One region of the Clostridium chauvoei genome, then DNA from elsewhere that is predicted to be linked to it. Evidence: a T-box and tRNA genes for the amino acid it is inferred to sense, from the RefSeq annotation. Region 1 holds a T-box; the other regions hold tRNA genes.
The links. The T-box of region 1 lies ahead of BTM21_RS11490 (glycine--tRNA ligase). A T-box ahead of a tRNA ligase gene usually reads a tRNA of that ligase, here a tRNA-Gly.
Positions count from the first base shown of each region.

Region 2: it has a tRNA-Gly gene. The T-box ahead of BTM21_RS11490 (glycine--tRNA ligase) is inferred to sense a tRNA for this amino acid. The anticodon was not compared.
Region 3: it has a tRNA-Gly gene. The T-box ahead of BTM21_RS11490 (glycine--tRNA ligase) is inferred to sense a tRNA for this amino acid. The anticodon was not compared.

Region 1 is NZ_CP018624.1:2,434,435-2,437,710, forward strand. Features, by position in the region: gene BTM21_RS11490 (glycine--tRNA ligase) at 37-1,428, opposite strand; T-box leader at 1,477-1,644, opposite strand; tRNA gene BTM21_RS11495 (tRNA-Asn) at 1,801-1,875, opposite strand; tRNA gene BTM21_RS11500 (tRNA-Asn) at 1,907-1,981, opposite strand; tRNA gene BTM21_RS11505 (tRNA-Asn) at 2,011-2,085, opposite strand; gene lysS (lysine--tRNA ligase) at 2,318-3,276, opposite strand, start outside.
Region 2 is NZ_CP018624.1:503,545-506,820, reverse strand. Features, by position in the region: gene BTM21_RS02335 (ABC transporter ATP-binding protein) at 1-71, opposite strand, end outside; gene BTM21_RS02330 (ECF transporter S component) at 303-902, shown strand; gene BTM21_RS02325 (alpha/beta-type small acid-soluble spore protein) at 1,157-1,339, shown strand; gene BTM21_RS02320 (alpha/beta-type small acid-soluble spore protein) at 1,416-1,598, shown strand; gene BTM21_RS02315 (alpha/beta-type small acid-soluble spore protein) at 1,679-1,861, shown strand; tRNA gene BTM21_RS02310 (tRNA-Gly) at 1,925-1,999, opposite strand; tRNA gene BTM21_RS02305 (tRNA-Lys) at 2,054-2,129, opposite strand; tRNA gene BTM21_RS02300 (tRNA-Gln) at 2,134-2,208, opposite strand; tRNA gene BTM21_RS02295 (tRNA-Arg) at 2,214-2,290, opposite strand; tRNA gene BTM21_RS02290 (tRNA-Arg) at 2,337-2,413, opposite strand; gene BTM21_RS02285 (amidase domain-containing protein) at 2,556-3,276, opposite strand, start outside.
Region 3 is NZ_CP018624.1:2,296,983-2,300,258, forward strand. Features, by position in the region: gene BTM21_RS10710 (Na+/H+ antiporter NhaC family protein) at 1-748, opposite strand, end outside; SAM riboswitch class I at 856-964, opposite strand; tRNA gene BTM21_RS10715 (tRNA-Lys) at 1,133-1,208, opposite strand; tRNA gene BTM21_RS10720 (tRNA-Gly) at 1,213-1,286, opposite strand; gene BTM21_RS10725 (hypothetical protein) at 1,351-2,025, opposite strand; gene BTM21_RS10730 (HNH endonuclease) at 2,230-2,640, shown strand; tRNA gene BTM21_RS10735 (tRNA-Gly) at 2,758-2,832, opposite strand; tRNA gene BTM21_RS10740 (tRNA-Leu) at 2,842-2,925, opposite strand; T-box leader at 3,068-3,276, shown strand.

The sequences.
Region 1 (3,276 bases):
CCCGGGAAATAATTCCCAAGCTATTAATTAATTAAATTAAAATTCTAAGCTTTTTGAAATAAATGCATCTAACTCTTCTATCTTTACTCTTTCTTGTTGCATTGTATCTCTATTTCTTATAGTAACAGCATTATCTTCTAAAGTTTCAAAATCAATTGTTATACAGTATGGTGTACCAATTTCATCTTGTCTTCTATATCTCTTACCGATACTTCCTGCATCATCATATTCTAAGTTGAACTTCTTGCTTAAATCTCCATATACTTCTAAAGCCTTTTCTGAAAGCTTCTTTGAAAGTGGTAATATAGCAGCTTTATATGGTGCTAATGCTGGATGTATATGCATTACTGTTCTTGTATCTCCACCTTCTAATTCTTCCTCATCGTAAGCATCAACTAAGAATGCTAATGCAACTCTATCTGCTCCTAATGATGGTTCTATAACATATGGTATATATTTTTCCTTGTTTGTTGGATCTAAGTAGCTCATATCTTGACCTGAATGTTCTTGATGCTTATTTAAATCATAGTCAGTTCTATCAGCTATTCCCCAAAGTTCTCCCCAACCAAATGGGAATAGATATTCTATATCTGATGTTGCATTTGAATAGAATGATAATTCTTCTTGAGCATGATCTCTCATTCTTAAGTTTTCTTTGTTAACTCCTAGATTTAATAGGAAGCTCCAACAGTAATCCTTCCAATATCCAAACCACTCTAAATCTGTTCCTGGTTTACAGAAGAATTCTAATTCCATTTGTTCAAACTCTCTTGTTCTGAAAGTGAAGTTACCTGGTGTAATTTCATTTCTGAAAGATTTACCTATTTGTGCTATACCGAATGGTACTTTCTTTCTTGAACTTCTTTGAACTGATTTGAAGTTTACAAATATACCTTGTGCTGTTTCAGGTCTTAAGTATATTTCGTTTTTAGCATCTTCTGTAACACCTTGGAAAGTTTTAAACATTAAATTAAACTTTCTAATATCTGTATAGTTCATTTTTCCGCACTTTGGACAAACTATATTATTTTTTTCTATATATTCTCTTAGTTGTTCATTACTCCAACCATCAGCTGATGCTACTTCTACTCCACTTTCAGTCATATGGTCTTCAACTAATTTATCTGCTCTAAATCTAGCCTTACATTCTTTACAATCCATTAATGGATCTGAGAAGCCACCAATATGTCCTGATGCTACCCAAACTTCCTTATTCATTAATATAGCGCAATCTACACCTACATTATATGGACTTTCTTGAACGAATTTTTTCCACCATGCTTTTTTAACATTATTTTTAAATTCTACTCCTAGTGGACCGTAATCCCATGAGTTTGCTAATCCACCATAAATATCTGACCCTGGGAATATGAATCCTCTATTTTTGCAAAGTGCAACGATTTTATCCATAGTCTTTTCTACTGCCATTTTCATACCTCCAATATTTTAATGTAAAATAAAAAGGCCTTATAAACCTAAAGGGACGAAATTTTCTTCCGCGGTTCCACCCTTCTTGGCTATAGCCCATCTTTCTAAATCAATACATTCAAAAGCGCCATTCATTTTAATTTAATAACGATTTTCAGCAACCATCGTCTCTCTAAAATTAAATTTAAAATTACTCTTCTTTATCATCATGTAATATTCACTTATACATCAATTTTATCAAAAGAGTTTTATATGTCAAGTAAAACAATACTATAAATATAAATCTTATCTCTTTTTTGTTTTTTAAATATAAAAAAGACTTTTATAACAATAGACTATATCTACTCTTATAAAAGCCTTTAGATAAAAAAATGGCTCCGCGAAGAGGATTCGAACCTCCAACCTATCGGTTAACAGCCGAGTGCTCCACCGTTGAGCTATCGCGGAATATTTTTTATATAAACATGTTAAATTTAAATGGCTCCGCGAAGAGGATTCGAACCTCCAACCTATCGGTTAACAGCCGAGTGCTCCACCGTTGAGCTATCGCGGAATATTTTTATATTAACATGTTAAATCAAATGGCTCCGCTAAGAGGATTCGAACCTCCAACCTATCGGTTAACAGCCGAGTGCTCCACCGTTGAGCTATCGCGGAATATTGATTACATTAGATATTATATCATGTTTTTTTAATATGACAACCCCTTTTATAAAAAAAAGTAAAAAAACTTTTATTTTTCACATTTAAATCATTTTATCCACAGTTTTTAAGAAAAAAATCTATTTTAATGTTAATAACTTTTAACATATTCACACCAATTTATTTAATCTTTTAACTATCTATATAAAAAAAAGAGCAAGAAAACTTGCCCTTTATTTAAATAGAATTATTTATTTGATTGTGGCTTCATTGTTGGGAACATGATGACATCTCTTATTGATGCTGAATCAGTTAAGAACATTATCATTCTATCTATTCCTATTCCTAATCCGCCTGTTGGTGGCATACCTGTTTCTAAAGCACTCATAAACTCTTCATCGATCATGTATGCTTCATCATCACCTAATTCTCTTTCTTTTTCTTGTTGGTTAAATCTTTCTCTTTGAACTATAGGATCATTTAATTCTGAGTAAGCATTACATACTTCTCTACCAAATACAAATCCTTCAAATCTTTCTGTAAACTCAGCATTATCTCTCTTTTTCTTAGTTAAAGGTGAGATTTCTACTGGGTAATCACATATAAATGTTGGTTGTATCATCTTTTCTTCTGCATATTCTTCGAATAGCATATTTAATACTTCACCTTTAGTTACGTATTTAAGTTCTTTTTTGAACTCTAAGTGCTTTTCTTTAGCTATAGCTTGAGCTTCTTCATTTGATTTTATTGCATTAAAATCTACGCCTGCGTATTCTTTTACAGCATCAACCATAGTTATTCTTCTCCAAGGAGGTGTAAAATCTATTTCTGTTCCTTGGTAATTAACTTTAGTTGTACCATTTACTTTTTCGCAAACATATGCAACCATATTTTCTGTTATTTCCATCATATCATTGTAATCTGAAAATGCTTGATACAATTCTATCATAGTAAATTCTGGGTTATGTCTTACTGACATACCTTCATTTCTGAATGTTCTTCCAAGATCATAAACCTTTTCTAATCCAGCTACTATACATCTCTTTAAATATAATTCTGGAGCAATTCTTAGATACATATCTATATCTAATGTATTATGATGAGTAACAAAAGGTCTAGCAGATGCTCCACCAGCTATTGGTGATAATATTGGTGTTTCAACTTCTATAAATCCTTTATTATCTAAGAATTCTCTTATTCCTTTTA
Region 2 (3,276 bases), 940 kb from region 1:
TCAAGTGATAGGTTATCAACAGCCTTTTTTCCACCTTTATATTCTTTAGAATAATTTATTATTTGAAGCATAATTCTACCCCCTTTTGTTCTATCTGTTATACTCATTCTATAACAATATAAACTTTTCTTCAATATAAAATTTTAGAATTCTATAATTTAAGATAAATTTCCCCTTTACACTTACGATACATATGCTAAAATAAAATCGTCGGTATTCAAAAATGAAACTGAACTTTTAAAATTTAATAATCATTTTTACCGAATTATATCCATAAAGGAATAAGAACGGAGGGGAGTTAAATGTTAAAAACAACTGAAATGAGCGGCTCGAGAGGACATGTAAGAAAAATGGTAATGATAGCAATGTTATCAGGTATTTCTATCTTTTTAGGTGTATCTGGTCTCGGATTCATTACACTACCTATTTTTAGGTTGACAATTATGCACGTACCTGTAATTATTGGTGCAATTTTAGAGGGGCCTATTGTAGGAGCAACTGTTGGTTTAATGTTTGGATTATTTTCAATGTATCAAAATTTCACTGCACCAACACTTACTTCATTTGTATTCTACAATCCAATAGTAGCTCTTGTACCTAGGGTCTTAATAGGTATAGTAGCCTACTACATTTATAAACTTTTAAAAAATATAATTAAAAATAAAAGTGTTACAATAGGTATTTCCGCAGTATTAGCTACTCTTACTAATACCGTTGGAGTTTTAGGATTAACTTACTTATTATACTTAGAGCAATATGCAGCTGCCAGAGACATCTCTACTACTGCTGTTTCTGGAACTTTACTTGCTATAGGAGTATCAAATGGTATTCCTGAAGCTATAGTTTCAGCATTAATAACTATACCTGTTGTACTTGGAATATTAAAAATAAAAAAACAATAATTTTATAAAAAATAGCTATTTAAATTTTAAATAGCTATTTTTTTATATGAATATTTATCTTTCCTAAGGCTAATATTAATCACTGGCAGGTTTACTTAAAACTTCTGTCCAATATATGTATAAATAAAACTCTTTTCCCTTTTTTGGTTTAAATTTTATAGTTTATAAAACTCTATTCTGCACAATATAATAATGCAAAGCAGAAAAGCTTAGCAAATAAAAAAACTTTTTAAAGTTTTAAGGAGGGAATTAAAATGGCAAAAACATTAGTACCAGAAGCTAAAAACGGACTAGCCAAATTCAAAAATGAAGTTGCAGGTGAAATGGGAGTTCCTTTCACTGATTACAACGGAAACTTATCTTCAAAACAATGCGGTAGTGTTGGTGGAGAAATGGTTAAGAGAATGGTTCAACAATACGAATCAGGTATCAAGTAACATCAAAGTTTAAACATCTAGAATTAAAACAATAATAAGTTTAATTTTAATATTAAATTTTTAGGAGGAATTTATCATGGCAAAAACATTAGTACCAGAAGCAAAAAATGGATTAGCAAAATTTAAAAATGAAGTTGCAAGCGAAATGGGAGTTCCTTTCACAGACTACAACGGAGACTTATCTTCAAAACAATGCGGTAGCGTTGGTGGAGAAATGGTTAAGAGAATGGTTCAACAATACGAATCAGGACTTAAATAATAGACTGTAATATAAATTTAAATATTAAAATAATTAGGAGATTTCAATAATTAATATTGGAATCGTAGGAGGTTTTAATTATGGCAAAGACATTAGTACCAGAAGCCAAAAATGGATTAGCAAAATTTAAGAATGAAGTTGCAAGTGAAATGGGAGTTCCATTTACAGACTACAACGGAGACTTATCTTCAAAACAATGCGGTAGCGTTGGTGGAGAAATGGTTAAGAGAATGGTTCAACAATACGAATCAGGTATCAAGTAATATTGACTCAATTTCAATTGACATAAACAAAAAGAAGTGTAGAATAGTCTACACTTCTTTTTTTGGAGCGAAAGACGAGACTCGAACTCGCAACATTCACCTTGGCAAGGTGACGCTCTACCATTGAGCCACTTCCGCACGAATTACTCAGTAAAACTGAGTTCTTATATATTAAATAACTTAGCATTAAATTGGTGGCTTACCGGGGAATCGAACCCCGGACACCTTGATTAAAAGTCAAGTGCTCTACCGACTGAGCTAGTAAACCTAAATGGCTGGGATAGCAGGATTTGAACCTACGAATACCGCAGTCAAAGTGCGGTGCCTTACCGCTTGGCGATATCCCAGCGTGTGGTGCGTGTTAAGAGATTCGAACTCCTGGCCCACGCCTTAGAAGGGCGTTGCTCTATCCAGCTGAGCTAAACACGCAAGTAACTTTAAATGATTTAACAAGCAATAACTTAATCAAATCATTTGGTGCGGCTTAAGAGATTCGAACTCCTGGCCCACGCCTTAGAAGGGCGTTGCTCTATCCAGCTGAGCTAAAGCCGCATGCACATTACGTTGTATATCATAACCCCTAAAGGTATGTCTTGTCAACATATTCTAACAAAAAAATTAAAGTTCCAAAATAAAAAAAAGTCAGAATATACTAAATCATATTTAACCTTTAACAAAATAACATCTATTATCCTTATGTTATCTTTAAAAATCGAATATTGGCATAGGCATATGTAGGATAATATGAAAACAATGGTCTATTATGATAAGGATATGAATGTGCAGATACATAAATTTGTCCATCACTATCTATAGAAGTAATTATTGTAGAATGAGACCATTTATCTTTAGATCTACTATATAATTGTACTACATCTCCTAATTCTAATTCATTATTACTTTTATACTCTTTTGCATACCCTGTATTAACCAACCAATTTCTTAAACTTATAACTCTTATCCAAGCATAGCTTCCAGGTTTCCAAATGCTATCTATGGAGAGACCACCAGCATTTAATGCTTTAGAAACGAAATTAGTACAATCATTTCCTTCATACTCTTCTAATGCATTCCAATTATCACTAGCCCATTTTGCCGCCTTAGTCCCATCATATGTTGAATGTCTATATCCTATTTTATTTACTATTTTTTTATTTACTTTAGATTTTAAATTAAATCTATTCTTTTTAGTAACTCTTATTTTATTTTTAATATACTCCTCATAAGAATCAATAGTATTAAAAACTTCTCTAGCTTTCATTCCTTCTTCATTTATATCTTTACTAACAAATAACTCTCCATTTTTATCATTTAGATAAATTAAATGATTATCTTTATATTCTGTTAATACTTTAGAATTTTTATATTTTATATTTATTATTTTATCTACGTCTACTTCAATTGTTTTTCCTCTT
Region 3 (3,276 bases), 140 kb from region 1:
ATAAAACTAGAATAACATTAACTCCTACTAAAGCTGATGTTATTACAGCTATATATGGCAAGATTTTTATAAAAGTATATTCAACAGTTTCTACATTTGTAATGTTTGCATCTTTTGTTAAAAACCAAAGAATAAAAGCTGTCATTATTGCTGCTGGTAAAACAATTCTAAAATTCATTTTAAATTTATCTTTCATTTCGCAACCTTGTGTTCTTGTGGCTGCTATTGTTGTATCTGATATTATTGATAAATTATCTCCAAACATAGCTCCACTTACAACAGCTCCTACAGCTAAAGCAGTTGTAATTCCAGTTCTATCTGCAATTCCTACAGCAATTGGAACTAACGCTACTATTGTTCCCATAGATGTTCCTACTGATAATGCTATAAAACAAGCTATTATAAATATCCCTGGTATTAATAAACTACTTGGAAGTAATGATAACCCCAAATTTACAGTTGAGTCAACAGCTCCCATATCTTTAGCCGTTTGAGCAAAAGCTCCTGCTAAAATAAAAATTAATACCATTAATAATATATTAGAATTTCCCGCCCCCTTGCAAAATATTTCTACTTTACTTTCAAATTTTTCTTTTCTATTCATGATTATTGCAGTTAATGCTGCTGCTAAAAATGGTACAATTACAGATACTGCATAGAAATCTTTAGCAATTATAGATATTCCTAAATATACTGCTATAAATACACCTAAAGGTAATAATGATAATATTGATGATTTACTCTTCATTTTCTCCGCCTCCTATTTTATAGAATCTAAATTTAAAACGTCATAAAAAAAAGCTTCTGACAAAATCAGAAGCTTAAATAACTTATTTAAAAAAGTATATACTACGCCTCTTATCTTCCAGGTTTTACCTGCAGGATTTAGCACCATAAAAACTAATGAATGTTTTTTGGTTGCTGGGTTTCATAGGGCCAGTCCCTCCACCGCTCTTGATAAGATATCAATTTTAAATTTTCTTTATTATACTATCAATTTAATAGTAAGATGTCAATATAAAAATTATTTCTTTATTTATTTAGATATTCTTTTATTAAATATCTATTACTATTTTTTATTTAGTACACTTAAAGTAGAAATAAAAAAAGATTAGCAATTGCTAATCTTTTCTGGTGCGTCATCAGGGATTCGAACCCGGGACACCCTGATTAAGAGTCAGGTGCTCTACCAACTGAGCTAATAACGCATAATGGAGCGGGTGATGAGAATCGAACTCACGTAACTTGCTTGGAAGGCAAGGGCTCTACCATTGAGCTACACCCGCATGTCTTACTGACAGTAATTATTATAATATACATAATAATTACTGTCAACAATTTTTGTACACTTTAAATCACTTCTGTTAGAGATTTCAATAAAATATCTTTGAATTTCTCTCCTATTCTTCTATCTACTACGGCATTCTTGCAGATTTCTCTCCAATTGTCTATATCAACAGTAACTCTTTTTTCGAAGTCACTTGTTGTTGAGGTCATATAGCTAGATGAAATTACAAACTCACCTAAATCCTCAGCACTTTTGAATATCTTTATATATAAAAATTCTGTATGATCTCCATACCATACTCTATTAAATTCTCTTACAAATTTTAATATTTCAGGTAGAACCTTTTCAGTTGGTAAATCCCAACACTTCTTAAGCATATCTAGTTGTTTTATCATTAGTGAAGCTTCTTCTTCTGATATCTTTCTACTACTTTGAGCATCAGATATTACTTTTTCTACAGGAGTATTTGGTACCCTTAAAATTAATCTATCTTTTCCATAGATCCATTTATAAAAAGCTTCTTGTAAAAAAGAATATTGGATATACCCCAGTAAAGCTTTTTCATTTGGAAAATAACTCCAAACATTGTTAAGTCCATTATTCCTACAATAAATTAATGTGTGAATGTAAAGGCTTTTCTCTGTAGGGGGAGTATCCATAAACATATGTCCTCTTATAGTTTTATTTTCACTTATAAGATTTTCCCAGTAGTCAAAAGAGTCGTAATTCTGTCTCACCTTTATCACCTTTCTTTCTACTATATAATATATTATATAGTATAATGTACCATCTTTTCAAGTTGTTTCATTGTGTATTAAAGGTTATTTTAAATCCCTTGCTTAAATGAACATTCTGAAAACTTGCCTATTAATACCTTTGAATTTTAACCATTTTTACCTTATAATTTAAGTAAGGATAGTAAAAAAAAGGAGGCATAAGCTTTGTACCACTGTGAAATTTGCGGCTCACCAGCGGATGTTCATCATATAGTCCACAAACATGAAGGGGGGTACGACTTCGATTTAAATTATAAATATCTTTGTAACCTTCATCATAGAGGAAAAAATGGCCCCCATAATTGTATTGAAACAGATTTAAAATATAAACTTGAATTTCAAGACAAATTGTACAAGCTTTTACCTAAAGATTTTTATAGCGTCAAAGAGATTTCAGAAATTTTAAAATTACCTAGTTGCTCTCTTAAACGATTAATAAAAAATCTTAAACTATATAAAGAAGGTTATCAAAAAGATGAAATTATAAAACACTTAATGGGTGGAAAACTCTACTCCCACTCTATGTTAGATGAACTTGAACTTGAACATTTATTTAATAATATTAATATTAGCTAAAATTTAACTTATTATTCAATATAGGGTGATTTTTTATCACCCTTTTTTTAAAACCTTTGTATTACATAATATGTTTAGAAAGCAAAAAAAATAACACAGTTGCCTGTGTTATTTTTTTGGAGCGAAAGACGAGACTCGAACTCGCAACATTCACCTTGGCAAGGTGACGCTCTACCATTGAGCCACTTCCGCAAATATAATTGGTGCAGATGAAGGGAGTCGAACCCCCACGCCAATGGCGCTAGATCCTAAGTCTAGTGCGTCTGCCAATTCCGCCACATCTGCTTACCTATTTACTTCATTATATAAAAATATTCATGAAAAATCAATATAAAATTTATAATTTTTAACCTTTTAGTAAATAAATATCTTATTTTTTTCTAGTTGACATTAATATTTTATATTATTATAATTAATAACAAATAATGAAAATACGTTGAAGAGAAGAGTAAACTAAAGCTTCATTTACAGAGAGAGATTACGTTTGGTGTAAGTATTCTTATTTGAAATTAGTTGAAGACCCCCTCTGAGTGACTCTAATAAAGTCCGTTTTATCACGTTACGATAACTACTTTAAGAGGCCTTTTTAGGCAATTAAGGGTGGAACCGCGGGAATATTACGCTCTCGTCCCTTTT